4 regions of the Vibrio hippocampi genome follow, and region 3 is predicted to be linked to each of the others. Evidence: predicted binding sites of a transcription regulator. Region 3 holds the regulator's gene; each other region holds the start of a gene.
The links. The regulator PurR, encoded in region 3, represses purine synthesis genes. The targets are predictions, from matches to a motif close to TNANGNAAACGTTTNCNTNA.
Positions count from the first base shown of each region.

Region 1 (7,932 bases), 270 kb from region 3:
GTGCAGGAGAGCGCTATCCTGAACTGGCGCAAGCCATGTATCAAAAACAGTATCATTGGCAGCTTTATCAAACACTATCCTCTCCGTCGTTTCAAATGCAAGATATCGATCTAAAGGCTTGGTTTGAGAAGCAACTGAACGATCTTGGGGTGACACAGTGGGATGATCTTGAGTTGATTGAAGCCGAAGATTTTAGTTTTGAGGGGATTCCGGATTGGGAATATGACGACTTTGCTCAGCGTTTCCCGCTTAAAGTGATCCTGAGCGGACTGACGTTATCGGTGGAGTATTTAGCTAAAGCAAAACTGGTGAAATTGACTTATGAGTCGGGCGCTCGAAAAGAGGACCCTAAACGGAAAGAGTTGCCGGTCTGGTCGGGGTGGCGAATTAAGTATCAAAAAGCCAGTCGAGTGATCGATATAAAGTGAAAAATATCAGTAGATAACAGAGTGAGTCATTGGTTATTTTCCAGTAATACTATGCAGCAAATTGGTTTCTTTGATGTTGCAAAAAAAGCATTTTTATACACGTCTTGGAGTTAATCTCTGTAATAAAGATTATTTTTTTATATCCTATTGCGCTATGCAACATCATCACTAATAGTAACGGTCGGTGTTCTCTAATCTGGAGTGATTATGTGCAACAAAGACAGTGTGGAAGTGGAATTTGACTATACCAGTTTCTTAGGAGCGTCCTGCAGTAAAAAATGGACTTTTCTCGAGTTGTTTTCTGCAATCGCACCGAGTTTTGGCTTCAAGTCAAATCAATATAATGAAGATACATTGAATACCCACGATAGACTTTTTGACCAAGCGTTTACTTCGTTAGCTTGTGGTCATAGCGATGAGGAAAATTTGGTCGAGTTAATGAAGTTAGCTCGTCAATATCAGGTGAATGCGCTAAAGATCGCGATGCCTTACGCGCTTGAACAGGGGCAAATTGCGTCGATTGAGCAGCGAGCGTTAGTCAACATTTCGCCCATGGTAGGTAATGATGACCTTGTTGTATCTATCTTGCCTATGATGTAACTGACGTTAGTGGGGGAGTATTAACAACTAGCGTGGAAAGCATGACTTTAATTGTCACCTTTTGAGAGATATTGCCGAGTAACAACAACTGGGTTTTATCGCTACTTTTGTATTTGTTAGTGTTTTGCTTGTTGGCTTAACCATGCTAGGTAAAAAAAGCTAAATAAACAAAGAGAGGATTTAATCCTCTCTTTGTCGTTTTTAATGCCGCAATTTAAGTTAGTTAATCTTGAATAAGATCGTATTGGCTTCTTAAAATATCGATGATTTCTTGCTTAGGATCGTCACTCAGTACTATTTTCTGACCAGTGATTTTCTCGGCAATACCGACATAAGTGTCAGAAACATCCATTAATGCTTTAAGCGGTAGCGCATTATCTTTCGCAAGGGCTTCGCGTTCAGGCATGCGTTCTTTGTTGAGCAAGATGTCGGGATCAGGGAAGTAATTCAGTAGGAACTGACGGAAACCTTCTTTGGAGTTTTCAACAATGTCACCGTCTTGATAAGCTTGTGTATCCCAAATACGCGATGAATCCGGTGTACCTACCTCATCCATATAGATCAGCTTTTCATTGCCACTTGCGTCAGTGACATAGCCAAATTCAAACTTGGTATCAACAAAGGTTTGCTCAATATTTTCGAGCGCATTACTGATCAGTGAGAAACCTTCTTTAAGCAGCTGTTCATAGCGGTCAATATCTTGTGCTTGGGTAAAGTTGAACGCTTGATAATTATCGCTAATATTGCTGCGGGTAATATTCACATCGTCCGCTTCTGGCACGTCAGGAATACCACGTAAAATGCCCTTTGTAGATGGGGTGATAAGCACATCATCAAGTTTGCTATCTTTTGCCAAGCCTTCTGGTAGTGTGATACCGCAGAACTCGCGTTCGCCTTTCTCATAAGCTCGCCACATAGAGCCAGTAATGTATTGGCGGCAGATCGCCTCGATCATCACTGGGCGCGCTTTTTGTACAATCCAAACAAATGGGTGGGGAATATCTAGAATATGGCTGTCTGCAAGACCTTGTTGTTTAAACAGGCTGAACCAGTGATTTGAGATAGCATTCAGTGCTGCGCCTTTTCCAGGTACACCTTTAATTCCGCCCTCACCATGCCAAATGCAGTCAAAGGCAGAGATGCGGTCGCTGATCACCATAATGGCGAGTGGTGCATCTTCAGCAACGTCGTAACCTTTCTGTTTGATTAGGCGACGGCTATCTTCTTCAGTTAACCAATAGACGGATCGTACTTTTCCGCTATGTACCGGCTTGTCGGTGCGAATGGGAAGATCGTCGTTAACAGCAAGAACTTGGTTAGCAAGGCTCATGTAGACATTCCTATCTATAGTTGGTGTCGAAATATACGACAAAGGACAAAAAGCATAATCGCTCGTTTACATGCCACGCATAATACCAGAACTATTATTCGCTGCCAGAGAAATAGCAAACGTTTGCGCAATTTGTGTTAATTCGGGGGCGGGAGTGATTAAAATTCACCCTATGAATAGGCTAGGGTGAATTAGGACAGCAAAATTAGCAGGGTAACAGCCAGCAATACGGGTGGTGCGTCTAACGCTCGTTCGACGATTTACGGGTGACAATCATACCGTCAATTTGAAAATAGAGCTGTAGCCGATCTGAACGTCGCGACAGTTTAACAACAAGTTAGTGCAGGCGGTGCGCGCTATTGAGATAGATAAGTTCACAGTCAAATTCAATCGCTAAGGTATGAAGGCGCGCCTGTTCTGAGGTAGAGAAAGTGCCATTAGCAATCACAGCACAAGCATTGCCAGAGCGAATCGCTTTCTCAACCACTTGGAATTGATTCAATGTGTGGGATGGTTTCATTTGAACCATATTTTGACCTAATGCATGGAAGCGGCTGACTTGTGCCATAGTAGGACGAGGACACTCAGCAGTCATTAATACCCACTGTTTTTTGCTAATCAATTGGTTCACTTTACAAAGGATATCATCGTTCAATAGTGAGGCTTGGCGAGCAGTAGCGCTTACCGTGTTTGATGCTTGCTTGTAACCGGTGTAAATGTTTTGAGAATGCATGATTTGCTGTCCTTATATACATACTGTATGAATATACAGTATTGTTGTTTTGCGGATAAATCAAGCAATTTTTACCAAAAATGGTTATTTTTTTGTCGGCAGGATTTAGGGGAAGGTCGCTAGGTTATAGAAATTAGGCGCTAGGGCGGGAGGTTGGGCTGTGGAATCTTTAGGAGTGTAGAAACAAAAACGCCTCTTTAGCAGAGGCGTTTTTGTTTTTAACTGGCTTGGAGAAGCGTTTCGGCGTGCTTGGCTCTAATTGCCAGCTCTTCGAGATTAAATTGTCGAACATCAAGAGTAGCGATGTCGTTGCATTCTTGGCATGAATGGTTGCATTTGCCGTCGACATATTCGTGCTTGGTGACCATACTCGGTTTCTTACACCAATCACAAACACCCGCTATAGAAAAAGTACGCATGGTTATCCTCGTTAGTAGAATTGCTTTAGTATTGTCGCGCTGCATTATTACATAGTCGTGCTAACTCGGTGACGATAACGTTTCAATCCGTGTCATTTACTCAAGCGTGATCACAGTATTTGTATGATTAATTAGAAAGGTCAATAATTTCAATAAGTAAAATAAATACTATCACTGATCCGCTACGCTTTACGGTTTTGCTTGATTCGATTAAGAATGACATCCAGAGCAAGGTTTAACTGCTTCATTTCTTCTTCACTGCCTTGCGCATCAGGATGGTATACGCGGGAAAGTTTTTTATATCGCTGTTTCAAATGACGAATCGTGAGGTTCTGTCTATCAGCAAAGTCGAAACCAAATCGCGCGTAGGCGAGTTGCAGTTGTGCGTCAGGAGAGGTGGGTTGGTCATTGGCAACGTTTTGGTAACGTTCGCTTATGATCTTGATATGCTTTGTCAGTTGTTTGATTTTCTGCTGTTGAAGTTCTATTTGCTGTCTTAATTGTTGGGTCGATTGTTCACTTGCGCTGGTGCGCTGTCTACGGCGAAATTCTCGAGTGATGAATAGCGCCGACAGTATTCCTATCAACAATAAGTACATTAAGTGCAACCAAGGGAAAGGCGCGTTGCTTTTTATTGGAGTGGCATCAATGACTTCGAGTGGCGCGCTTAGGGTCTGTTGCTCTTTTTGCTGCAAGGCATCAACTTGGCGCTTTTGACGGGCATTATATTGACGTTGCAGCGCTTGGTTGTAGGCGTCTTGGTATTGAGGGGAGTCTTCACTGGCTAAGTGATACCAAAGTACCGCTTGATCTTCTAATGGGATCTCAATATCAAATTGGCTGTAGAGATTACCTAACTTGGCGAAGGCAGCGTTTTGTCCCGTTACCGCTAATTGAGTATAAAGCAGTGCCGCCTTGCTGGGATTTCGCTTGGTCCCTGTGCCGAGTTCCAATGCCTGAGCATAGTTAAAGCGAGCCGCCTGATGTCCGTTGTCACTGGCGATGCGGTACCACTTGGTGGCTTCTACCAAGTTTTTATTAACGCCTTCACCGGTTTCATAAGCTAAGCCCAATTGATATTGGGCTTGAGGGTCGTTGCTTGCTGCGAGTTGTTCAAGTTGGGCGACGGATGGTGCGGCTATGCAGCTCCATGAAGCGGTGAGCACAAGTAGCCCAGAGAGATTAATTCGCGTTAGATGTCGATACATAGATGACCGGTTTCACTCCTTGAACTGTCCGATTCGTCGTGGCTATTTCAACATCTTCGGTGCTTGAGCACCATCAATTGGGCGATTAACTGAGACAGTGCGACCTTTTTTTAATCCAACTTCGTAGTCGGCGGTAATATTCTTCATCGCCTCTTTGAGCTGTTGCTTAAAAGTTTCGCGATCAATGTTTTTAAACTCTTTGTCGATGTAATTGTTGATCTTATTGGCAGACTCATCATCTGGTGTTATCACGGGAAGTTTTTCGAGCGCGCCCTCAATCCAACCAGAAACGAATGAATTGACGCGCCTTGTGACTTCAGTGGTCGACTTCCCTGAGCCTGCAAAGCTGTTGCGGAATTGACCCGTTTGTTCATTCATCTCGCGATAAATAATATCAAACGCAAACGCAGCAAAAATGGCACGGTCAGCTTCACCAATATACTCAACGCGCTTTAGTCCTTTGTGATTTAACAACACTGCCTCGACACCAAACTTGGTATTGATGCCGCGAATAATGCGCAACAAGGTTGAACTAATGCTCGTCGGCAAGAGGTGAGTCGATTGGGTTTTACCCATCTTAATGAATTCGATGTCGTCTTTATCAAGACCATACTTGAGCATCAAGCGATGAGCCATTTTAATGGCGTTTGCAGCTTCGTTAACGTTAGCTGAATTACCAAGTTCTAAACACTTAGCAATTTTTTTAAGGGCTTTTTGCTTATCCACCGACAAAATTAAATCTCTACCGCAAAAGAAAAGGCAGCTATTTTAACGATTTTTACTAAAAAGTTAAAGTCGCAGCGGCGTCGTAAACGAAAAGAGGGCGCCTATTCGGCACCCTCTTGGTCACTATTGGTAAGGATTTGAGTTAGATACCCAACTCATCCAATAAGTCTTGATTGTCATCCTCTTTTGAACTCAGCATCTCACGCTCTTGTTTCGCTGCGCGTTGCTGTTCGATGATGTCATCAGGTGTTTCTTCTGGTTGAACTTCAAATTCTTCCATTTGAATAAATTCGGTTTTGTCCATAGCAAACTCAAGGTAAAAGATGTTGTTACCCTCAGTAGAGAAAGTTACCCGTCTTGCTTGTGGACGCTCTAAGTTAGTATCAACCGAGAGTACAACCTGCTTATTGATGGACATCATTTTAGGTTGGTTTTGAGTGATGTTTGTTTGTAGTTCTTTACGTACCTTACTAGTAAAGTCACCAACAAGTTGGTTCATTAGTTCGCCTAATACGTTACCAACATCATCCGCATTGTGGTGAATAGCCAGCTCTTCTTTTGGCATACCCATGCTGATCATGTAGTTGTGATACAGTTCAAGCGCGGCTTGAGAGGTGAAGTTAATAACGACCAGCCCAGAGAAACCGCCATCAAACAACACGAAGCAGCCGAAGTCAGGCTTAAGTGTTGTTTTAGGGATCTTTTGAACCATAGCTGAATAGGTCACTTTAGACTGAGAAGCTGAAGTAAGGACCGAAGAGACGGATTGACACAGCTTTAGAAGAATGTCTTCGGTGGTAACGACTTTAGTTTTTTTCATGATGTACCGCAAAGTTGTTTTTGTTTTTCTGTTGCCGAGTGTGTCATGAAGTGACCCGCTTGAAAAGTGGCGAACAGTCTCTTGCAATGTGAGTTTAAGATTTGATCACATTTTATTTGTTGTATAGCGGCAAGATGAGTAAAATCCGTAGGCCCGTTAAATAAAAAAAATCATATCCAATCAGTTAACGGGTTAATTTTTAGCCATAGACTCCTTAAGCTGAGCGGATCAGCGTAATTTGGGAGAGCAGGAAGCGAGATGTTACCAAGATTAGACATTCAAACGGACATTGATCCAACCTTAGTTGTATTCCTCCAACAACTAGAAGCAAAAGGCTTTAGCGGTGATATTGAAACGCACTACTCAAGCCGTTTGGCTGTTGCAACGGACAACAGCGTATATCAGCAGTTACCTCAAGCGGTGGTTTTACCCAAATCAACCCAAGATATTGCCCTGATCAATCAGTTATCAAACCAAGAGCAATTCCTCTCCATTACGTTTTCACCACGCGGTGGCGGTACGGGAACCAATGGCCAAGCATTGACACAGGGTGTTGTCGTTGATCTTTCTCGATATATGAATCAAGTGCTAGAGATTAATGAGCAAGAGGGATGGGTTCGAGTACAAACCGGTATTGTTAAAGATGTGTTGAACGACGCAGTGCGTCCTTATGGATACTTTTTCTCTCCGGATCTGTCAACCAGCAACCGTGCGACTTTGGGCGGGATGATCAATACCGACGCGTCAGGGCAAGGCTCATTAAAGTACGGCAAAACGTCTGATCATGTATTGTCCATGCAAGCGGTGTTTGCCGATGGCAGTGTTTACGAAACCGATGGTTCGCAAGGCAACCCGCAAGCAGACAGTTTTGCCGATAAAGCTTTGAACATGGTGAGTCAGGTTTGTCGCCAACAACGCGCGGTGATTGAAGAAAAATTCCCGCCACTGAACCGTTTTCTTACCGGCTACGATTTAAAAAATGCCTACTTGCCTCAACAAGACGAGATAGATTTTGGTCGTATCCTTTGTGGCTCTGAAGGCTCATTAGCCTTTATTACCGAAGCCAAGCTAAACCTCACGCCTATCCCGAAAGTCCGTACTCTGATTAACGTCAAATACAACAGTTTTGATGCTGCACTACGCAACGCGCCTTTTATGGTTGAAGCGAATGCGTTGTCAGTGGAAACCATTGACTCAAAAGTTCTTGATCTGGCTAAGCAGGATATTGTTTGGCATACCGTCAGTGATTTGATTTGCGAGGTGCCGGGTAAGACATTATCAGGTATCAATGTGGTCGAGTATGCGGGTCAAGATGAAGCAGAAGTGGCTGAGGCGGTGCGCCAATTGACCGATCAGCTCGATCGTATGGTGACCACCGAAGAAGCGGGCATCATTGGTTATCAGGTCACTAGCGATCTGGCGAGCATTGGTAAAATCTATAATATGCGCAAGAAAGCGGTGGGTTTATTGGGCGCAGTGAAAGGCAGTGCCAAGCCAATCGCGTTTGCCGAAGATACCTGTGTTCCACCAGAAAATCTTGCCGACTTTATTGCCGAATTCCGAGTGTTACTCGACCAATACGGTTTGCACTATGGCATGTTTGGTCACGTTGACGCAGGTGTTTTGCACGTCAGACCGGCGCTAGATATGTGTGACCCGGAACAAGAA
Region 1 is NZ_CAKLCM010000002.1:937,095-945,026, forward strand. Features, by position in the region: gene L9Q39_RS06645 (helicase-related protein) at 1-428, shown strand, start outside; gene L9Q39_RS06650 (transporter) at 636-1,028, shown strand; gene L9Q39_RS06655 (phosphoribosylaminoimidazolesuccinocarboxamide synthase) at 1,252-2,358, opposite strand; gene L9Q39_RS06660 (hypothetical protein) at 2,696-3,091, opposite strand; gene L9Q39_RS06665 (hypothetical protein) at 3,310-3,510, opposite strand; gene L9Q39_RS06670 (tetratricopeptide repeat protein) at 3,693-4,718, opposite strand; gene L9Q39_RS06675 (DUF2786 domain-containing protein) at 4,761-5,444, opposite strand; gene L9Q39_RS06680 (DUF3334 family protein) at 5,587-6,264, opposite strand; gene ydiJ (D-2-hydroxyglutarate dehydrogenase YdiJ) at 6,523-7,932, shown strand, end outside.
Region 1: L9Q39_RS06655 (phosphoribosylaminoimidazolesuccinocarboxamide synthase) is a predicted target of PurR. The motif match lies at 2,470-2,489, and genes of this name have one in related genera.

Region 2 (7,932 bases), on a different contig from region 3:
TAGTTCCAGGTCAGTCATCTTGATTACAGACATTTTTAGTCCTCTCAACTAAATTAACAATGTTTTTGAAAACTCGGCATCTTGCCAAGTCTAAGAATTCATAAACTACTTACTATTTTGAGCGATTATGGATTAATTTCAACCCTCAAAATTAATCTTTGCCTAACGACATCTCAATTTTTGCTTAAAAAGCATGCATGGCGAGAGCCGTATCCAACATTCGGTTGGCAAATCCCCATTCGTTATCGCACCAAACCAGCATTTTAACCAGCTTGCCATCACTCACTCGGGTTTGAGTACCATCGACGATCGCACTGTGTGGATCATGGTTAAAGTCCGTGGAAACAAGCGGCGCTTCAGTATAGTCAACAATGCCGCATAATGTACACCGAGATGCGTCAACAATGGTTTGATTTACGTCATTAACTTTTACTTTGGTTTTAATGGTGACGCTTAAATCCATAGCGGTGACATTAATGGTCGGCACTCTAACAGAGATCGCTTCAAACTTATTGGAAAACTTAGGAAAAATCCGTTCAATCCCTTTGTGCAACTTAGTATCAACGGGAATGATCGATTGGCTCGCGGCACGGGTTCTTCGTAGGTCATTGTGGTACGCATCGATGACTTGCTGATCGTTCATGGCTGAATGAATCGTGGTAATGGTGCCTGACTCAATACCGAAAGCGTCATCTAAGGTTTGAATAATCGGCACAATACAGTTGGTGGTGCAAGAGCCATTGGAGACGATTTTATGATCCGCTTGTAGTGTCTGATGATTAACGCCGTAAATGATAGTGTTATCTAAATCATGACCACCTGGATGAGAAAACAGTACCTTGTTAGCGCCCGCCTCAATATGCTGCAAGCCATCATCGCGACTGCCAAATACACCGGTACAATCAAGAACGATATCCACATCCAGATCGCGCCAAGGAAGTAGAGCAATATCCGATAAGTGTAGGATTCGCATTGCATCACTGCGACCATCTTGATGCTGAATATACAGGTGCTCTTGATCGTGGCTGACCTTGTAGGCAAAACGCCCGTGGCTAGTATCGTATTGCAATAAGTGCGACATCGCCTCTGGTTGAGCTAGCTCATTGATAGCAACCACTTGGATTTGCTCGTTCTTACCACTTTCATAAATCGCTCGAACCACACTTCGCCCGATACGGCCAAAACCATTAATGGCAACCTTCAACATCTCTTGTCATTCCGTTTTATCTATCCTGCTTCGCATACTAGCGGATCATTAAGGGCAGGCTCAAGGTGGAAACAAAAAAAGCCGAGATGCTTTTCACATCTCGGCTTTCACTGATTTCAGTGTCGTTGTTTCGCTTAAGCGAGTAACTCTTTCGCTGTCGCAACCACATTTTCAGTGGTGAAGCCAAACATCTTGAACAATTCACCCGCTGGAGCAGATTCACCGAACGTCGTCATGCCGATGATCTTACCGCCAAAGCCAACGTACTTGTACCAGTAATCCGCAATACCTGCTTCCACAGCAATACGCTTAGTCACGGCTGCTGGAAGTACCGCTTCACGGTAAGCATCATCTTGAGCATCAAACACGTTGGTTGATGGCATCGAAACCACGCGAACTTTGTGACCTGCAGCCGTCAGTTCTTGGTAAGCATTCACTGTCAGCTCAACTTCAGAACCTGTCGCAATCAAGATAAGCTCTGGCGCACCGTCACAGTCTTTCAGGATGTAACCACCCTTGGCAACGTTCGCTAGCTGCTCTGCGTCACGATCTTGCTGAGCAAGGTTTTGACGAGAGAAAATCAACGATGTTGGACCATCTTTACGCTCGATAGCATGTTTCCACGCAATCGCAGACTCAACTTGGTCACATGGACGCCATGTGCTCATGTTTGGCGTTACGCGCAGAGAAGCGATCTGCTCAACGGGTTGGTGCGTTGGACCATCTTCACCCAGACCGATAGAGTCGTGAGTGTAAACTTGGATGTTCTGAACTTTCATCAGAGCAGCCATACGCATTGCGTTACGTGCATATTCCATGAACATAAGGAAAGTCGCACCGTAAGGAACAAAGCCACCGTGTAGCGCAATACCGTTAATAATGGCTGTCATACCAAATTCACGCACACCGTAGTGAATGTAGTTGCCAGATGCATCATCTGCCGTCAATGACTTAGAGCCAGACCACATTGTTAGGTTAGATGGCGCAAGGTCAGCAGAGCCGCCCATAAACTCAGGAAGCATCTTACCAAAAGCTTCTAGTGCATTTTGTGATGCTTTACGTGAAGCAATGTTGGCAGGGTTTGCTTGCAGATCTTCAATGATCTTGCTGGTTTCCGCTTCCCACTGTGCTGGTAGCTCGCCATTGACGCGACGCTTAAACTCAGCAGCCAGCTCTGGGTAAGCCGCTTCATAAGCAGCAAGCTTCTCGTTCCATGCCGCTTCTTTTGTTTGACCAGCTTCTTTGGCATCCCACTCAGCATAGATATCTGCTGGGATTTCGAAAGGACCGTGTTCCCAACCAAGGAATTCACGCGCCGCTTTGATCTCGTCGTGGCCGAGTGGTGCACCGTGACAGTCGTGAGAACCCGCTTTGTTTGGAGAACCAAAACCGATAATCGTTTTAGTACAGATAAGTGTTGGCTTACCTGTTTCTGCTTTAGCAGCTTGGATCGCAGCTTCAATCGCTTGAGGATCGTGACCATCAACCGCAGGAATCACATGCCAGCCGTAAGACTCAAAACGCTTAGGTGTATCGTCAGTAAACCAGCCTTCTACTTCACCATCGATTGAGATGCCGTTGTCATCCCAGAACGCGATCAGCTTACCAAGACCAAGCGTACCAGCAAGTGAACACGCCTCGTGAGAGATACCTTCCATCAAACAACCATCACCCATAAAGACATAAGTGAAGTGGTCAACGATGTCGTGGCCTTCTTTGTTAAACTGAGCCGCTAGAGATTTTTCAGCTAATGCCATACCAACCGCGTTGGTAACACCTTGACCAAGAGGACCTGTTGTCGTCTCGATGCCTGGAGCATAGCCGTACTCAGGGTGACCTGGCGTTTTAGAGTGCAGTTGACGGAAGTTTTTCAAATCGTCAATTGATAGCTCGTAGCCTGCTAGGTGAAGCAGAGAATAAATCAGCATCGAACCATGACCATTTGACAGAACAAAGCGGTCTCGGTCAGCCCAGTTTGGGTTAGTTGGGTTGTGATTTAAATGAGAACGCCAAAGAACTTCGGCGATATCAGCCATACCCATAGGTGCACCTGGGTGACCTGAGTTAGCTTGTTGAACACCATCCATGCTAAGAGCACGAATTGCATTTGCGAGTTGTTTACGAGAAGACATGTCTGCTCCTGAGTGCATTAAGCGAAATCCAAGTTTTTCTTTGCTGATCGATTATTCAGCGCCGAGTATTGTCGCAAAGCCCTAGAGTGTGCGCAAACTTTTTGTACCCTAACTGCCTCATTCGAGAGATAAAGCGGGTAGATAATCAGCAGCAAGCTAACATTTTGGTCACTTTTGCTAAGGTTACAAGGCGCAAGGTGCATTTTTGATTTAGCTATAGAGCAAACGTTTGGCTATAAGATAAAAGCAATTTGCTCGTAAGATAGAGCAAAAATCACTTGCTTATCAGACATCCATGACTAGAATAGACGTCTAGATGTAGATACACCTACAACATATATTGAATTTCCCTGAAGTGAGCCTTGGATAATCGGCTTACTCAAACAACCTTTTATTGGAGCTCCCATGGCTAAGCACCTGTTTACTTCTGAATCCGTTTCAGAGGGACATCCGGATAAAATCGCTGACCAAATTTCAGACGCAGTACTAGACGCCATTCTTGAACAAGATCCTAAAGCGCGTGTTGCTTGTGAAACTTACGTTAAGACTGGCATGGTCATGGTCGGTGGTGAAATCACCACATCAGCGTGGGTAGATATCGAAGAATTAACTCGCGAAACAGTCCGTGAAATCGGCTATGTTCACTCTGATATGGGTTTCGATGCTGATTCTTGTGCCGTTCTAAACACCATCGGTAAGCAGTCTCCAGACATCAACCAAGGTGTTGATAAGTCCGATCCAAAAGAGCAAGGCGCCGGTGACCAAGGTATCATGTTCGGTTACGCAACAAACGAAACCGAAATCCTGATGCCAGCGCCAATCACTTACTCTCACCGCCTAGTTCAAAAACAAGCGGAAGTGCGCAAGAACGGCACGCTACCATGGTTGCGCCCAGATGCTAAATCTCAGGTGACCTTCCAGTACGACCAAGGCAAGATCGTTGGTATTGATGCAGTGGTACTCTCGACTCAACACTGTGACTCTATCTCTACGCCAGAACTGCGTGAAGCGGTTATGGAAGAGATCATCAAGCCAGTGCTTCCATCAGAGTGGATCAACAAAGAGACTAACTTCTTTATTAACCCAACCGGTCGTTTCGTTATCGGCGGTCCTATGGGTGACTGTGGTCTAACCGGTCGTAAGATCATCGTTGATACCTACGGCGGTGCAGCTCGTCACGGTGGCGGTGCGTTCTCTGGTAAAGATCCATCAAAAGTAGACCGTAGTGCGGCATACGCTGCACGTTATGTAGCAAAGAATATCGTTGCTGCAGGTCTAGCTGACCGTTGTGAAATCCAGCTTTCATACGCTATCGGTGTAGCGGATCCAACCTCTATCATGGTTGAGACATTCGGTACTGAAAAAGTATCACAGGACATCATTATCGAAGCAGTACGTCAGCACTTCGACCTACGCCCTTACGGCCTACAAGAGATGCTAAATCTTCTTCAACCTATTTATAAGAAGACGGCTGCTTACGGTCACTTCGGTCGCGAAGAGTTCCCTTGGGAAGCGACGGACAAAGCCGCTATTCTGCGTGAATTTGCTGGTCTGAAGTAAGCCTTGCGGGTGACTGACTGATTCATCCGTCTAAGTCATCTTCAAACAAGTCATCTTCGAATAAGCAATATCTTTAAAAAAGCTCTCAGACTATCTGAGAGCTTTTTGTTTTTTATAACCAAAGTAAATTCAATGTTCTAAATTAAATCAGAGCTTGGTACCACCTAATACAACCGGTTCACACCTACTACATCAAACCAATGAAACATTGTGTTTTCTGACAACTAGGTCAATAGTTATTGAGCGGGGACTAAGCCATTCGCCTGTTGACGACTGACTTTCCGCCAATAGAAAAAACCTTTTTGAAGTACACGATGACCTCAATGGTCGTCTTACTTCGTACAAATTTTTTAATTGCCAGTTTGTCTCATCAGGGAGGAATTATGCCTCGAACTGTACACACTGAAGACTTCCAGCGTACGACTCAAGTCAAAGACACTGAATACGCTAGAACGATTCCATGTCGAAAGGTATCCATTTCAGCACCGCTTCATTGGTTAGCATTAGGGTTAAATGATTTCATTCGCATGCCTATTATTAGCGCATTTTATGGACTCTGCTTCACTGCCGCGGCCGTTGCCATTGTGCAACTTGTTCAGTGGCAAGGTACTCACCTCGTCATAATGCCAAGCCTTGTGGTTTACATGCTGATCGGTCCTTTTCTGGCTCTCGGGTTATATGATGCGTCTTGGGAACGAGAAAAGGGTCATAAGCCGAGTCTACTGCACTCAATGAAAGCGATTGGGCGCAATTCCACCTCGCAATGGGCGTTTGCTGTGATACTGGTGGTTGCGATGATTTTCTGGATGAGGATTGCCGCGCTTCTGCATGCTCTGTACCCGTCGGTTCAAGGCGCGCCACTGATTGACTTTGCACCGTTCCTTATCATCGGCTCAGCGGTGGGCGCTGTCATTGCGGCGCTTATTTTTGGCATTTCCGCGTTCTCTATCCCATTGATGATGGAGCGAAGAGTGGACGTTATGACGGCCGTCTTCACCAGTTTCAACGCCGTGAGTCAAAACAAACCTGCGATGATTGTTTGGGCATTTATTATCTGCGCCGGTATTTTGGTCGGCTTCGCGACCTTTGGACTCGGAATGATCGTCGTAATGCCCATCTTAGGGTATGGCACTTGGCACGCTTATCACGAAACCATTTACAAGAAACACCACCCATAAATATTCCCCGACGCCACACCACTCAAGACGTTCTCTTTTGAGTGGTGTGGGTATACAATGCAGCTCTACGTGAGTTTTTATTAGTGGTTTCTCCTTGCAACACCGTTTATCTCCTTCACTCAAGCAGCAGGCTCAGCAAGCGCTTGATGATTGCATGCTACAAGCACAGCACTATTTCTCTCGATCATTCCCGAAACCGAGTTTGAGGTTTGACTTACGTGGCAAAGCGGCGGGCAAGGCGTATCTACAGATTTGGGAAATTCGGTTAAACCCCGTTTTATTTGCCGAAAACCCTGACGCATTTCTCACTCAAGTTATCGCACACGAAGCGGCCCATCTGATCACCTACGCCTGTTTTGGACGAGTAAAGCCGCACGGAAAAGAGTGGCGCGCAGTCATGCAACAAGTCTTCTCGGTTTCTGCCAACACCACCCACAGCATGAACATCCGCTCCGTTCAAGGTAAAACCTTTGAATATGTGTGTGGCTGTCGCAGTACATCCATGACCATTCGTCGTCATAACAAGGTGGAACGTGGGCAGGCAAATTACCGCTGTGTCAGTTGCGGGCAAAACCTCACATTTACGGGTAAACAACTCACCTAATCCCCTCCCCCGAGTAGCTTGTCTATTTAATGTGATCTACACTGGACAACTTAATACTTTTCTAAGACTTTTTGATGTTCCGTATTGCCCCCTTTTTACCCGCTATTGGGCTGATGCTACTGCCCTCTGTTGCCGTTTCTGCACCACCAAGTAGCTTCAGCAAGGCAAAGAAAATTGCCGTCACCATTTATCAAGACCATCCAAAATCCTTCTATTGCGATTGCGATATTGAATGGAATGGCAAGAAAGGCTTACCTAAACTCGAGTCTTGTGGCTATAAAGTCCGTAAACAGCTAAAACGAGCCAGTCGTATTGAGTGGGAGCATGTGGTTCCTGCATGGCAATTTGGTCATCAACGCCAGTGCTGGCAAAACGGTGGTCGCAAGAATTGCAGCAAAAATGATAAGACTTTTCGCTTGATGGAAGCGGATCTGCATAACCTGACACCGACGATTGGTGAGGTCAATGGCGATCGCTCCAACTACCATTTCTCACAATGGAATGGAGTGGACGGTGTCAGCTATGGTCAGTGTGAAATGCAGGTTAACTTTAAGCAGCGACGTGCCATGCCTCCAGAGCGTGCCCGAGGCGCGATTGCTCGCACCTATCTCTACATGAGCCAAGAGTATGGTTTTGCGCTTTCTAAACAACAGACGCAGCTCATGAAAGCATGGGATAAAACCTATCCTGTGAATGCGTGGGAATGCACAAGAGACCAACGAATCAGCCTCCAACAAGGCAACCATAACCCTTTCGTTTTACAAGCCTGCCAAAATCGCTCACTGTGATAAAATTAACGCCTGCAAGCCCTTGTATTTTTTAGGGCTTGCATCCATCTTATACACTTAAGTTATCTCAACGCCTTATCTATTTGGACAAACCTATGCGCATACCTCGTATTTATCACCCGACTCCTATCGACTCATTAGGCTCCTTGCCGCTAAGTGATGATGCGGCTGGACACATTGGTCGAGTGTTACGTATGAAAGAGGGGCAAGAGCTGGTGTTATTCGACGGTTCTGGTTTTGAATTTCCTGCCACCATCTCAGAGGTCAGCAAGAAAACGGTCGAAGTCACGATCAACGATAAAGTAGCAAACAGTATTGAATCCCCACTGAACCTGCACCTTGGACAAGTGGTTTCCCGTGGTGACAAGATGGAATTTACCATCCAAAAATCGGTTGAATTGGGCGTAAATACCATTACTCCACTGATTTCCGAGCGCTGCGGAGTCAAACTTGATGCCAAGCG
Region 2 is NZ_CAKLCM010000001.1:465,565-473,496, reverse strand. Features, by position in the region: gene L9Q39_RS02350 (phosphoglycerate kinase) at 1-33, opposite strand, end outside; gene epd (erythrose-4-phosphate dehydrogenase) at 185-1,207, opposite strand; gene tkt (transketolase) at 1,342-3,339, opposite strand; gene metK (methionine adenosyltransferase) at 3,745-4,899, shown strand; gene L9Q39_RS02330 (DUF2189 domain-containing protein) at 5,283-6,077, shown strand; gene L9Q39_RS02325 (SprT family zinc-dependent metalloprotease) at 6,172-6,681, shown strand; gene L9Q39_RS02320 (endonuclease) at 6,795-7,469, shown strand; gene rsmE (16S rRNA (uracil(1498)-N(3))-methyltransferase) at 7,565-7,932, shown strand, end outside.
Region 2: metK (methionine adenosyltransferase) is a predicted target of PurR. The motif match lies at 3,557-3,576, and genes of this name have one in related genera.

Region 3 (7,932 bases):
TTGAACTGAAAAAAATTGTCTCAGCCTTTTTGATGCCGTTACCGGCTCTTTTGATTATTGGCTTTTTGGGTCTCGCCCTAATTATGTTTACGTCTCGACGTAAATTTGGCTGTTTGGTGGTTCTACTCTCACTGACCGGCATCCTGCTTATCAGTATTCAACCTATTTCTAACCGTTTGCTGTTACCGTTAGAACGCCAATACTCAGCATTTTTACCGGTAAATGAGCCCATCGATTATGTGATGGTGCTCGGTCACGCTCATGTTGTGGATAGTTCTATCCCTCCAACGTCAGAACTGAGTCCAACGGCGTTAACCCGATTAGCTGAAGGCATCCGTATATTAAGAATGTACCCTAATGCCAAACTGATTTTATCCGGCTACGGTCGTCATAGCGAAACTAGTCATGCTCGAATGATGGCTAAGGTTGCTCTAGCTCTGGGGGTTTCCAAACCTAACATTGTGCTTTTGGAAACAGCAAAAGATACCTGGGAAGAGGCGCGTTTGGCGACGGCTTATGTTCAAGACAGCAATTTAGTCTTGGTCACATCCGCGAGCCACATGCCTCGCGCTATGAATGAATTTACACAAGCAGGGCTTAAACCCTATCCAGCTCCAACCAACTACATCGCGTCCAAGCATCTTCTCAACGGTTGGGAGCGCTATTTGCCTGACTCTCAATATCTTGCTCAAACCGAACTATATTGGCACGAAACTCTGGGGTCACACTGGCGTGAACTGCAAGACTGGGCTGTCGATGTCAGTAACCTTGAGTTCGCCGAACCTGAAGAACCCGAGCTAAATGCAGTGGAAGTAGGAAGCGAAGATGAATTAGAAACGCTCGAAGTGAACGAAACCGAGACAAACGAGATTGAGGAAGTAGAAATTGAGCTAAACAGCGATTCAAGCCAACCTTAATTGTGCGACTGACACTCTGTTTTTTTAGATTCTATTCTGCCTTAACTTAAAAATTGACGGCATCAAAATACAGGCATTGCCATTGGCAATGCCTGTATTTTTTAGTCGGCGAACATATACCCTTCACCGTGTACGGTAATAAATATCTGCGGGTTTTTCGGGTCTAGCTCCATTTTAGCGCGCATGCGGCGGATCAATACGTCAATAGTACGGTCATTGGGTGCATCTACTCGATGACTGATCATATTAAGTATGCGCTCTCGGCTGAGCACCTGATTAGGATAAGAAGATAACGCCACAAGCAATTCATATTCTGCCTTGGTGAGTTTTACTGGTTCCCCACCATTCGTCAGTGAGCGGCGCTGTTTATCAAATATCCAATCACCAAAATGCAGTTTACTTTCTTGCTTATCACTACCTTTGTCCACCGGCGTTTTTCGCGCCAGAGCAATACGCCAAAGTAAATTCTTCACTCTGACCAGTAACTCACGATATTCAAACGGTTTCGTCACATAGTCGTCAGCGCCCATTTCGAGACCAACGATACGATCGATGCTGTCGGTGCGCCCAGTCACCAGCACAATACCGATGTCTGATTGGCTTCTTAATTCACGGGTAAGGGTTAAACCATCCTCGCCCGGCAGATTGATATCTAGCATCACCAGATCGACACTCGATTCAGACAGCACTTGTCTCATCTGCTCACCGTTTTCAGCTTCACTGACGAGATAGCCTTCGTGTTCAAAGTAACCCACGAGTTTGCTTCTTGTCACGACATCATCTTCGACGACCAAAACATGATATTTCATTGTTTCTACTTCTTCTAATCTTGACCCCACTGCCATTTTAAGCGTTACGCTTCAAGATACTAGCAGTGAGTCTATTTATTTAAGAAAACCTTGATTCAGCACCACGCCAATACGCACCCCATTCCTTATGCTTCAAAGTTTAGTTTTAATTTATTCATATTACTTTATATTGTTTGGTTTTTTTTCACATTGTGAGTGACTGTTATTCATATTTTTTGTCTACACTATGAATAACTTGGGTATATACCCATAGAATATTTGCTGGAGAGTACCAAAGTGCAAGAAGTAAAAGCCTTTAATGAACAACGCGCAGAAATCTACTGGTGGTTATCAAGTTTATTCACCAAAGAGTTAACAGAAAGTGAACTAGAGCAATATCAATCGCCAGAGATCCGCGCTTTCTTGTCTGGGTTAGGTGAAAACGAAGCGCTAAAACAACCTATCGACAAATTGGTGGACGCACTGAACCGTCTGCAGGTTCGCCACGATGCTCAACTCGAACTATCCGCCGACTTCTGCGAGCTTTTCTTGAAAAGTGATAAACATGGCGCACTGCCATACGCTTCAATTTATCTTGATAAATCCGGTCTTCTTAATGGCGAACCCGCTTTACAAATGCAGCAATTATTAACCAAGCACAATATTGCCGTCACGAAAGATCTCAATGAACCCGCGGATCACCTCGCCATTGAATTAGATTATCTTGGCAACCTCATTATTCGCAGCAACGAACTTGAGGCTGAAAAACATCTTAACGAAGCGTTCTCAGAGCAAGCTGACTTTATTGAGCAGCACCTACTCACTTGGATCGAACAATTCAGTCAAGCGTGTGAAAAACACGATGAGTTTGGATTTTATTCAGCCTGTAGTGCTCTATTAGTCGCATTTTGCCAATTAGACCTGACTTATCTGCGTCCTTAGGAGTCAGCGTAACTTGCCGATTCTATTGGAAATTCAGTGGCACATCTCGCCACTGATATAAATTTATACAGATTTACATTGCTTGCAATGGATGCTCGACATACAATTCGCCGTTTCAGCGATTTATAGTCGCTCTGGTTAACTTTAAATAGGCATGAAACCTTGCTTATTTACCACTTTCTCTTCGTGTCCGTTTTGAAGCAGAAGGTGAGATATTAGGATATCGCGATGGCAACGATAAAAGATGTAGCTCGTCTCGCTGGCGTTTCAACGACCACCGTTTCTCACGTCATTAACAAAACTCGCTTCGTGGCAGAAACGACACAAGAAAAAGTCATGGCCGCGGTTGACGAGCTTAACTACGCACCAAGTGCCGTGGCTCGCAGTTTAAAGTGTAACACGACCAAAACCATAGGCATGTTGGTGACCCAATCAACCAACCTATTCTTTTCGGAAGTGATCGACGGTGTAGAAAGTTACTGTTATCGCCAAGGCTATACCCTAATTCTGTGTAACACAGGTGGTGTATATGAGAAGCAGCGCGATTATATTCGCATGCTGGCGGAAAAACGTGTCGATGGTATTTTGGTGATGTGCTCCGACCTCACGGAAGAGTTGTTAGAAATGCTTGATCGCCATGCCGATATACCAAAAGTTATCATGGACTGGGGCCCAGAAAGCTCACAAGCGGATAAAATCATTGATAACTCAGAAGAAGGTGGCTATCTAGCCACTAAATTCCTGATTGGTAAAGGTCATACCGATATCGCTTGTTTAAGTGGTCATCTGGAAAAAGCCGTCTGCCAAGAGCGTATTGATGGTTATAAGCGAGCCATGACCGAAGCGGGCATCGAAATGAAAGCTGACCGAATCCTTGAGGGTAATTTCGAGTGTGATACCGCAGTCATTGCAGCAAACCGAATCGCGGCGATGGAAGATCGTCCAACGGCTGTGTTCTGTTTTAATGACACAATGGCACTTGGCTTAATGAGTCGCCTTCAGCAACTTGGTGTCAAAGTCCCTGAAGATATCTCTGTGATTGGCTACGATAACATTGAACTTGCGGAATACTTCTCTCCACCGCTAACGACGGTTCACCAACCGAAGCGACGCGTGGGTAAAAACGCCTTTGAAATTTTGCTTGAGCGTATCAAAGATAAAGGTCATGACAAGCGTATTTTCGAGATGCATCCAGAAATCATTGAGCGTGATTCCGTATTGGATCTCAACAGATAACTTTCATCAGCTAGCAATGTTTGTAATAAAAGCCCGACGCGGGCTTTTACTCTCATGACAGAACTAGTCGATTCATTGCTTTCTAACCACTCTATTTTTTGAACCAACATCACACTTCACAGGTCAAGCCTCCGTTATCGAATCGCTTTTCCTTTATTCTTTAGCTTGTCACGCACAGGGCAAACCACTTGAAAAGGTGGGACGCAAAGCCTCCGGCCTAAACCCAATCAGGTAGGTAGCGGGGTTACCGATGGCAGCAGAGGAATTAACAGCAAATTCTCAAACTTTGCTAACAATTAATAACCTCTGTTTTGCTAATCTCTCGGACCTGATCTAGGTGGCGTAGTTATAGAAACCGAGAAATAAGAAACATGGATAAACCTATCTTAACAAATTCGATGAAGCTGTTTTCCGAAATCGGCGTGGTCAAATCACGCTCAATGTTCGGTGGCTTCGGAATATTTATTGACGACACGATGTTTGCACTCGTCGTCAATGATCGCATTCATATTCGTGCAGACAAATCAACGGCAACCAAATTTCAGCAACTGGCATACCATCCTTACGTTTACCAAAAACGTGGGTTTCCTGTGGTCACCAACTATTTCGCGCTACCTGACGCTTATTGGCAAACCCCAGAAAAGATCATTGAGTACGCAAAAGAAGCATTACAGGTGGCTAAGCAGGCCAAGATTGCCCAACAAAAACCAACCTCGATTCGACTTAAAGATCTTCCGAACTTGCGACTCACAACCGAACGCATGCTAAAGAAAGCGGGCATTGATTCGGTGTCTGAATTGCAACAACAAGGCTCCGTAGAAGCTTTTAAAGCTATCCAACGCACACATAAAGGCAACGTGAGTATCGAATTGCTATGGGCGCTTGAAGGCGCAATTGAGGGCAAACACTGGTCGGTGATTCCCCAAGACAAGCGTCAGCAGCTTGCTGAGTTAATTTAATTCGCGTTGGTTGGCTTGGCTGAAAGGCGAAAGACTTCGCTGAGTCATGAGAAATAGTAACGACTTTTTCAGACCCATTTAATTTACTATTGATGAAAGTTATTCGCTCATCCACCTGTCTACTAAACTATAGAGTGATATAGACAGAGGATAAAAAAGATGACGAAGCAAACTCATGACACGCCCAAGCGCTCCCCAAGTAAAAAACTCATTGTCGGGGTGTTACTGGTTATCCTCGTTGTTTGGGCGGGTATCCATTTCGGTCAATATCTGACTCTTGAAAATGCTAAAGCTCAGCAACTCGCGTTAGCGGAATTTATTGACGCTAATTTTGTTTTAGCGACATCAATTTACTTTTTTGCGTATATCGCTATTACCGCATTTTCTATACCCGGTGCCGCTGTAGTGACGTTACTAGGTGCCGCGCTGTTTGGTTTTTGGACCAGTTTAGGCTTAGTTTCATTCGCGAGTACAATTGGCGCAACACTCGCCTTTTTAAGCAGTCGGTTTTTCTTGCGCGACTGGGTCCAATCCAAATTCGCTTCTAAGTTAACCACCATCAATGAAGGCGTTCGTAAAGACGGCGCATTTTACCTGCTGTCATTGCGCCTTATCCCGGTATTTCCTTTTTTCTTAATCAATCTCTTGATGGGATTAACCCCGATTAAAGCTAGTAAGTTCTATCTGGTGAGTCAGTTAGGTATGCTTCCGGGTACCGCGGTTTACCTTAATGCTGGTACGCAGTTGGCGAATATTGATAGCCTAGCAGGTATCGTTTCTCCGACTGTACTCGCTTCTTTTGCATTGCTTGGCTTGTTCCCAATAATCACCAAGTGGTTAATGAACAAATTTAGACAAACACCACAGGTTCAAGAATAGATGAAGATATTTATTGCCAACTCCCCTGCTGAAGCCCATATCGCACATCAGCAGTTAGTTTCGCAGGGAATACAATCTGAGGTACGAGGAGAGTCGTTGTATGGATTGCGCGGTGAAGTGCCGTTTGACGAAAGTACTCTACCTTACGTGTGGCTAATAGACACGCGTCGAGCACCGGAGGCTAAACGTACCATAGAAAATTGGCAGATCAACCTATCAAACGCGGGAGAAGGCTTAATGTGGCTTTGCCAAGCCTGTGAGGAAGAAAATGAAGCGCAATTCGATATTTGCTGGAATTGCATGCAACCGAATATCAGTGAGGTCAAATCTTAACAGGCGCGTACCGAACGAATAAACGCGATGGAGTAACGATTAAACTCTTCTGGACGTTCCACATTACAAACATGCCCACAGTCGTTAATCTCTAGTAATTGACTCGACTTATGCTCTGCGACCATTTCTTTTACCGGCTTAATAAACATATAGTCCTGATCGCCCATCAAATACAGCGTGGGAATCGGCAGTTCTCTATCTTTAAAGTAACGGTTCAATGGATTCACTTCAGAGGTAAGTTCATACCAACGTTTGAACTCTTTTTGACACAGTTTCTTGGCCTCATGAACAAACATGAGTCTAGACTCTTTTTGACCTCGTTGCGGCATGACAATGTACGCAAACAGGCGATAGAGCCACATATACGGAATCACGTGTTTGCTCATATTGCCGATCTTAACCAAGATCTGAGAACGAGTGTTGAAGCGCGTCACAGCACCACCCAGCACCATTGAGGTGACACGGTCGGTCGCAATCTCAGCCAGATTACGCACGATGATGGTTCCCAATGACATCCCCACAAAGTGAGCGCTCTGAATTTTTAGATGGTCCAACACTTTCAGTATGTCCATTGTGACGGACTTAAAGGTGTATTGATTAGAAATAATGCCTTTTAGCAGATTGTTCGACTTTCCATGCCCTCTTAAATCGACAAACAGTAAATTAAAGTGTTCGCGATAGGCTCTAATTTGCTTAAACCAGATAGAGGAACTGCCGCCTGCTCCATGCACAAATACCACCCACTCTTTACTTGTAGGATGGTGATAAGTTTTATGAAACAGTAAACTTTCTGACATAGATGAATCCAAAAAAATATCAATAACACCGAGACAGCATACCATAATAGCGCTTTAGGTAGAAAATTTCTCCATGAGCTTGGTCCGCTAAATCATGACAAAATGTGTCTAACTCTGGTTAGCTTATTTTAAATTTAGTCCAAATTCCCGAACGCCAACGCCTAAACATCACAATTCCGCGTACCCATTCATCTAATGAGATGGCCATCCAAGCACCAAACACACCCCAACCAAGGTGCAAACCAAATAGATACGAGAAGACAACGCCCAATCCCCACATACTTAATATCCCCATTTGAACGGGGAACTTGATGTCACCGGCTCCTTTGAGCGCAGAAATAAAGATCAGGTTGAACACTCGCCCTGACTCCATCAACACCGAGCCAAGAATCAAAGAGCTCGTCAATAGGACAATCTCTGGCTGGTCAGTAAACAACGCAAGGATCGGTTCGCGCAATGCATAGATCAGTAAACTGGCACTTAGTGAGACAATAAAGCCTACCAAAAAATAGATTTGTACCCGCTTGGTAATCGCACTCACCCAGCCTTTACCTAGATAATAACCGGTTTGAATCTGCGAAGCCTGTCCAAGCGCCAACGAAAAAGCAAAAGAGAATCGAGCAATGTTCTGAGCGTAAGTAAACGCTGCCATTGATGCGGTTCCCATTTGAACCACAAAATAGACAATCGTAATCTGGGCAAGATTGTATGACAGGATCTCACCGGCATTCATCCCACCAATTTTCAATATGCGTGTATAAACATGCTTGGAAATATCACGAAACGTTTTTAATGGAAGATGGATGCCACTGCGACCAACTAATAGACAAAGCAGTAACGTACCCACCACCTGACTGAACACAGTCGCAATCGCGACCCCCTCAACACCGTAGACGGGTAAACCGAATGGCTGATAAAGCGCGATGTAGTTACCAACAATGTTCAACACGCCGCTGATGATGTTCACCACCATAGGTAAGTTGGTATAACCGTGGCTTCGGAAAATTGTCGTCAAAACAATGCCGATGGTCACGTTAAACGTCATCGCTCCGCTAATCAGCAGGTATTCTTGTGCATACTG
Region 3 is NZ_CAKLCM010000002.1:667,582-675,513, reverse strand. Features, by position in the region: gene elyC (envelope biogenesis factor ElyC) at 1-917, shown strand, start outside; gene torR (two-component system response regulator TorR) at 1,019-1,726, opposite strand; gene torD (molecular chaperone TorD) at 2,003-2,647, shown strand; gene purR (HTH-type transcriptional repressor PurR) at 2,876-3,883, shown strand; cyclic di-GMP riboswitch class I at 4,052-4,135, shown strand; gene L9Q39_RS05520 (TfoX/Sxy family DNA transformation protein) at 4,255-4,842, shown strand; gene L9Q39_RS05515 (TVP38/TMEM64 family protein) at 5,002-5,721, shown strand; gene L9Q39_RS05510 (putative signal transducing protein) at 5,722-6,054, shown strand; gene L9Q39_RS05505 (alpha/beta fold hydrolase) at 6,051-6,851, opposite strand; gene L9Q39_RS05500 (MATE family efflux transporter) at 6,970-7,932, opposite strand, start outside.

Region 4 (7,932 bases), 510 kb from region 3:
TAGAGGCTGCCCAATCTACAACAATACCTTGGCGCTGAATGAGTTTACCAATAACTACCCAGCGGAAACGTTTAGTGACTATCCAGAGCAGGGTACAGTGACGGCTGTTTTAAGATGCTATGATGCTAATGAAGACAGTATGTACACCAGAAACGTGGTGTTGAATAAGGTTGAAGAAGTCGACTTAACTAGCGGTATTACTCCGGATGATGACGAGACACTTCTGCGTACTAATCAAGAGATCTTTTACACCTTTGACGGTGATGAAGATAAGTCTTGTCGTTTAGTCAAGGTTCGAATTAAAGATAAGACGCCACGCATTTCGCCAACCTCAATCAGTCATGACGGTATTGATATTCAAGGCTTGCGTATCATTGTCAACGAATAGCAGGGTGATAAAGCGGCAACCATTCGTTCAATAATTTTGAACTATTAAGCCTCTCTTCCTTTACTGCAAAAGGAGAGAGGCTTTGTTTATCGGTGAGTGAGTTTATAGCCGAGTAAGTTTATAGCCGAGTAAGTTTATAGCTGAGTCAGTTAATAACTGAGTGAGTTTACAGCTCAGTTTATTTCTTGCTAAGCGGCTTGAGGTTGAACCAGAGGCGTAGGCTCAATGGCTGTTTGATGACGCTTTATCACAAAGCGCAATCTCAACAACATCAGAGCGGCGGCGACACTGAGACCGGTTAAGATGCCAACCCAAAAGCCTTTTTCGCCCATCGCAGGGATAATATGGTCAGTTAAACCTAAAACGATACCCAAAGGTAACGCGAGCCCCCAGTAAGAGGCAATCGCTAATATCATCGGCACTTTAGTATCCTTGTAACCACGCAACGCGCCGTTGGCTGAGGTTTGCAGGGCATCACTAAATTGGTACATAGCGGTGAACAGCAGTAACGTCGCTGCGGTCGCGCTGACTGCCGGATCGCTGGTATACAGCCTGATAATGGTGTCAGGAATGGTCAAGAACATAACGATAGAGACCAAAGAGATCAATGCCGCGACCACAATACCAATTTTGCTACGCTCAACCGCACCAAGGTGATCTCTCGCACCGAGTGCGTGACCGACACGTATGGTAATACCAAACGAAATACTCATTGGGATCACATAGGTCATGCTAGACACATTCAGCGCGATTTGCGCCGCTGCGACGTTTTCCGCACCGATACGACCAATCAATAGCGCGATAACCGCAAAGATACTGCCGCATACTGCAATATTCATCCCAATCGGCAAACCCAGTTTAAGCAGATGTACCATTTGGCTCGGCTTAGGTTTGATATCGCTAAACTGGATGATGCGCTTATAGTGGTGATGGGTTTTGATATAGGAGTACAGTAATCCTGACATCATCCAATAAACGATGCTGGTTGCCCAACCACATCCCACAGCGCCCATTTCCGGCAAGCCAAACTTACCGTAGATCAGTACATAGTTGATGGGAATATTGACCAATAGCCCGAACACAGAAATGATCATCGGCGCTTTGGTGTTGTTCATCCCCTCACAAAAGCCATTCATGATATAGAACAGGGCGATACCGGGAACACCAAAGGCGAGCGCAATCGCGTAGTCGCTGGCAATAGGTATGATCTCTTGAGCCACGCCGATCCACTCAAGCAGAGGTTTAGCGTTAAGCAAATAGGCAATCAATAACACGGAAAACAGCAATGCCAACCAAGTCATCTGTAGACATTCAGTGGAGATACTTTTTAGGTCTCTTGCGCCACGATGAAAGGCAACGACGGGTGTCAGCGCCATAATGGTGCCGCGTAGCAACAGCAGCACGGGAATCCATAGGCTGGTGCCAAGAGCAATAGCCGCGAGATCCGCCGCACTGACTTGACCGGCCATGGTGGTATCGACAAAGCCCATAGCTTGGGTTGCGAGTTGGGTAAAGATAATAGGAATCGAGAGATGCATTAATGCACCAGATTCACGAGTAAAACGAGAAAAAGGAGAATTATTCGTTTGCATGATGTGTATAAACACCTATAGAAATGCACGAATGATAGCAGGATGGCTGGTGTGCATTTTAGGGTGTGCCGTTAAGACGGCGCCAATATAAACAGCTTGATTTGTCGAGTCAAGAGTGGAGATATTTTCACCAGTTATACACTTATCTTTAAGAGAATGAATAATGGTGAACTGTTGGTGATGTGACCGATTGCGCAAACGATAAAACTGATTGTCAACTGGGAAATAAAGGAGTATCTTCTCGCCCTTTATAGCGATGCTGTCAGTAACGCTATCGGTTTCGACTGTTCACCATGGACGTGTGATTATACCCAAGTTACCTCGCATCTTGAGATGACTTGGGGATAGGTCAATTTTTAATATTTAGATGTTTACTAGCCCCACGATGGATCGATTTAGGGAGCTTTGCCGTTTTACTTCTACAAAGGTACAACCATGTCCAACAATACCTCAACGCCATCCGAAGCGGACAAACAGTCTGGTCATCAAAGAAACAACCGTTGGCTAGATAACTACTTTATGATTTCACAGCGAGGCAGCAGCGTTCGCCAAGAGATCCTTGCTGGTGCCACGACGTTTCTTGCCATGGTCTATTCCGTTATTGTGGTGCCGAATATGTTAGGAGCGGCAGGCTTTAATCAAAGTGCGGTGTTTATTGCTACCTGCTTGGTTGCGGCTTTTGGTTCTTTATTAATGGGTCTGTGGGCTAAGCTACCACTCGCCATTGGTTGTGCGATTTCTTTGACGGCTTTTACCGCCTTTAGTTTGGTGCTAGGGCAGGGTGTTTCGATTCCTGTTGCACTGGGCGCGGTGTTCTTGATGGGTGTGTTGTTCACTGCGATTACCGTGACCGGCGTTCGTCAGTGGATTTTGACCAATTTACCTTCAGGCATTGCTCATGGTACCGGGATTGGTATCGGTCTGTTTTTGCTGCTGATTGCGGCCGACGGTGTGGGTCTGGTGGTAAAAAACCCACATGCAGGTCTGCCGGTTGCGCTGGGTGAATTTACCTCTTTTCCTGTGATTATGTCGATTGTTGGTTTAGCGGCGATCATCGGTGTTGAAAAGCGTCGTGTTACTGGTGGTATCTTGTTGGTGATTATCGCCATTTCGGCGCTTGGGCTGCTGGTTGACCCATCGGTGACGTATCAAGGTCTGTTTGCTCTGCCATCATTCGGCGGCGAAAACTCTCTGATTGCTTCTATGGATATTATCGGCGCGCTAAATCCTATCGTCCTACCAAGTGTCTTAGCTTTGGTGATGACAGCGATTTTTGACGCTACAGGCACCATTCGAGCCGTTGCTGGGCAAGCGAATCTTTTGGATGATCAAGGGAACATTATCAATGGTGGCAAAGCACTGACCGCGGATTCTGTCAGCAGCATATTCTCTGGCTTTGTTGGTGGCTCGCCAGCAGCCGTCTATATCGAATCGGCAACGGGGACAGCCGCGGGCGGTAAAACTGGGCTTACGGCGGTGGTGGTAGGACTGGCGTTTTTAGTCTTGCTGTTCTTGTCGCCAATTAGCTACCTTGTTCCGAGCTATGCAACGGCTCCAGCTTTGATGTATGTCGGTCTATTGATGCTCAGCAATGTCACTAAACTGGACTTTGATGATCTGGTTGGCGCACTGTCGGGCTTAGTGTGTGCGGTATTTATTGTTCTAACCTCAAACATCGTGACTGGCATCATGCTGGGTTTCGTCTGCCTTGTTGGTGGTCGCCTGATTGCTGGTGAGTGGCGTCAATTGAATCTGGGTACGGTATTAATTACCATCGCCTTGGTGGCGTTCTACGCTGGCGGTTGGGCGATCTAGAACTCAGGTTTCTGCTCGCTGTTGTTACCGTTAAGACATTTATAGTGTTCAAGCCTGTGGTAATGCCACAGGCTTTTTTTCGTGTTAATTTTTGTTCAGTAGTATCGGCAGTGACTATGTTGTAGCGTAGATATTTGCAGCGTAAAGACTGGCAGCGCAGAGACACACAGCGAGTTGGGAAGTTAGGCTAAAGCTGTCTGGTGAATAAGAAATGTGAAACAGACGATAGGTGCGAGTAGATTGAAGTGCTGTATGGACGGGGAGGGAAGCCCAAAAACGGTGAAACCCCGACAGTTGGTAGCTATCGGGGTTTCGAATTTTTCAGATTACAGGGTTGGTAAGACCGAGAATCTTTCTATATGCAAAAGGCTGGATTTAATCCGAGTAATTCCTTGGTAGGGAATTAGATACGGATGAAGTCCATGTGCTCAACTTTTGGCTTGAATGCGTGGCGTTGAACATCTTGTGGCTTAACCTTAACTTCTTCGCCGCCGATCACTAGAGTGATTGCTTCGTAGAATTCAGGCTTGTCCATTTGGTTTAGTACTTCGTCGTGTGCTAGAGCGATAGAAACAGGCGCTGCTTCACCACCGTAAACGATTGCTGGGAATTGGCCAGCGTGACGTAGGCGGCGGCTCGCACCCTTACCTAGTTCAGTACGTACTACTGCTTCGAATTTCATAGTATTTACTCTCAAATAGTAAAATTAAAAAAATGCCATCTGACATAGCGACCTAGTCGAGATGGAGAACGTTAAGTGATCCTTAATGGATACTCACAAAACGAGCGCGGATACTAACATCCAATCGGGTTACGGGCAATAGAAAAACACTGATAAGCCACTAAATTTTACTCCTTGGCGAGGTGCAGGCGTAAAATCGCCTTAAGTCCGCCCATCGTGCTTTTATGTAGCGTCAGTTGACCTCGGTAACTATGCGCCATTTCACTAACAATATTTAACCCCAATCCCGTTCCCGGTGTGGATTCGTCGAGTCGCACACCGCGCTTAATGGCTTTGGCGCACTCGTCCTCCGGAATACCAGGACCATCATCCTCGATAATGATGTTAGTTTCATTACCGTCGATCACTTCGGAGTTAACTTTGATCATTCCATTCGCCCATTTGTAGGCATTTTCTAATAGGTTGCCCAGCATTTCATCGAGATCAGCTTGCTCAACCGCAACAAACAGGTCGGTATCGAGTTCGCTAATCAGCATTAATTCTCTGGAGGCATAAACCTTGTCAAACGCCATTGAGATGGCATCTACGCGCTCACTGGGCGAGGCTTTGACGGCTAAGATGTTCATCGAACCCGCCATTCGAGCGCGCCCTAAATGGTAATCGATCTGCGCTTGGATCTGTTGAATACTAGGCGCGAGTTTGGCTGCGTCTTGCTCGCTTAAGTGGGCAATATCATTTTTAAGCACCGACAGGGGCGTTTTAAGCGCATGGGATAGGTTCCCTGCGTGATTTCTTGCTCGATCTAGCAACTCTTGATAGTGGAAAATCAGCGCGTTAAGGTCATCAACGAGCGGCGCGACTTCTTTAGGATATTGTTGCTCTAGCGTACTTCGTTGCCCAGCTTTGAGCTGTTTGAGCTCTTTTTGCATCTTATTTAATGGTCTCAATGACCAACTGACTTGCGCTATGACTAAAGTGAGGATACCGCCAGCCAATACCGCCAGAATAACCCAAAGTTGTCCCGTCAATGATTGCAGCGTGGCTTCAATCGGGTCTTCATCTTGACCAATAATGATGTGAACAGGGCTTTCTACGTCGGGCAGAAAAATGGTGCGCTCAATCGCCACCAGTTGCTCTTTTTTAGCACCGAAGTAGCTTTTGTGCTTTTTACTTTTGTGTTTCACATCAATATGTTGATCCCAAAGTGATCGAGAGCGTACCACTTGGTCTGCACTGTCAATGCTCAGGTAAAGACCACTGTACGGTTGATTAAATCTTGGGTCGGAGAGTGTGGATGTCAGTTCTAGGCGACCTTGTTTGTTGACTTCAAGGCTGGCGACGACTTCATCCATGGTGTGGCTAAGTTGTTGCTGCAACTCTTGATCAAGATAGTCACGCACCAACCCCGGAATGATAACGCCGGCGACAATTAACATGGCGGACAGCCACAGTGTCGCGGCAAGCAGCAAGCGTGTTTTTAGACTGAGTTGACTGACCTTGCTGCGCATCATCGCCAGTTGGTCGTGGAGTCTAGGCATTTAATTGGTAACCCAGTCCACGAACCGTTTTAATTATTTGCGGCGCGATCTTTTTACGAATACGACCGATGAATACCTCAATGGTGTTGGAGTCGCGATCAAAGTCTTGCTTATAGATATGCTCAACCAGTTCGGTGCGAGAAATGACCTTTTCACTGTTGTGCATAAAGTAAGCGACGACCTTATATTCCAGAGCGGTCAGGCTGACCGACTGTCCTTGCCATAAGACTTTTGAGGTTCGAGTGTCGAGGCTTAAATCGCCCACTTGCAATACCGGAGAGGCGTTGCCTGATGCGCGTCGTAATTGGGCGCGAATACGCGCGATTAACTCAATCATCTCGAAGGGTTTGGTGAGATAGTCATCAGCACCGGCATTCAGCCCTTCAACTCTTTGACTCAATGTATCGCGCGCACTGAGTATAACAACGGGCGTGTTGATGTTTTCATCACGGATGCCTTTCAGCACGGTAAGCCCATCAATTTTTGGTAGACCGAGATCCAAAACTATCGCATCCCACTCTTCAGAGGTGGCTCGATAAAGTGCATCAATGCCGTCTTGCGCCAGTTCTGGAACCCAGTCTGCGCTTTCGAGGGTTTCAATGATTTGTTGTCCTAGGAGTGGCTCATCTTCTACAACTAAAATTTTCATAGATTTCGCTCTTATTTCTTTAAGGCTTGTTGAAGATTGTGACCTTTGATTGCCATCATCTCCAGTGTGGTGGCGTTGTAATCCACATTGATAACGTTCTGTTCGTAGAGCAGTTTCAATTCGTATACCCATAGATCATCGTCTTCTTCAAGCTCTACCTTGATCACACGACCATTCAGGTCTTGTTCTACTTTAGCAAACAGTTCTGAGAAAGGCTTAATCAGCCCTTCCTGTACCGCTTCATAGACTTCATCTTGGTCTTCTTCAAATTCAATTCTGGCGCCGTTGGGCTCAATGTCTTGTACCAACTCGTGACCATTATGTGAGTGGGAAAACAGACTGGCATAGCCTTGAGTCGGCAAGGCACTGAGGCAGGCGGTGGCCAATAAACCTATGGAATAAAGTGACTTTTTTGACATGATTGAACTCCAGATAACCCGAATGAAAAGACTATACCGAATAGCGGATGAATGAAAGCTGAACAGCGGTTAGTTCAACTCGTCATCAAAGACTTTGTCACGCATTTTCCAAAATCGCCCTTGTTTGGAGGCGATAACAAAAGCGGGAGGGCGAAAACGGTGTTGGTTATCCACCACTTTGGTTGGCGAGAGGGCGTTAAATTCCCGATGTTTATCGGCAAGGTGCGGACGAACGAACTTTTGCGCGAACACCTGTTTCTGCTTTGGCGTTGATAATGACCAGAATTCGCTCACTTGGGCGTCATTCTCGCCCACATATTGCACTCTTAGGCTGTTTTTACCTTTGGCATCTTTATGGACGGAGAGTTGCATTTCGAGACATTCAAAGACGAGAGAGTCTTTGAGATTTAAGGCGTCTTTCAACTTTTTGTCTGGGTCTACTAAGGTGGCGTCACACTCATGACAGATCCGAGCGGCAATATCATTATCGGCACCGCAATCGGAGCAGTATTTTGCTCGAAAGCGATAGTTGCAGTGTTCGCGCTCTTGAGTGTCATCATCGGTGAAGTAGCCTTGGCACTTGCGACCATAATGCTCAATTAAAAAGCCATTGCTGTCGAGCTTGCCCCAGAAGTTGTTATTAAATCCGCAAGCCGGACAGGGGATGGTGATCAACTCTGAATCCGAGTCGGGTTTGGGGTTGCCGACTTCGGGTTGATACAGATCGTAAGTGTTGCCGGCGTAGTCCAACACCAGGCATTCTTGTTTGCCGTCTGATAGTCGCAGTCCTCGACCAACAATCTGCTGATATAAACTGACCGATTCGGTTGGGCGCAGAATGGCAATGAG
Region 4 is NZ_CAKLCM010000002.1:1,173,044-1,180,975, reverse strand. Features, by position in the region: gene L9Q39_RS07675 (hypothetical protein) at 1-388, shown strand, start outside; gene L9Q39_RS07670 (MATE family efflux transporter) at 577-1,980, opposite strand; gene L9Q39_RS07665 (NCS2 family permease) at 2,416-3,795, shown strand; gene rplY (50S ribosomal protein L25) at 4,199-4,477, opposite strand; gene L9Q39_RS07655 (ATP-binding protein) at 4,645-5,994, opposite strand; gene L9Q39_RS07650 (response regulator transcription factor) at 6,008-6,664, opposite strand; gene L9Q39_RS07645 (PepSY domain-containing protein) at 6,676-7,098, opposite strand; gene radD (DNA repair helicase RadD) at 7,153-7,932, opposite strand, start outside.
Region 4: L9Q39_RS07665 (NCS2 family permease) is a predicted target of PurR. The motif match lies at 2,247-2,266, and genes of this name have one in related genera.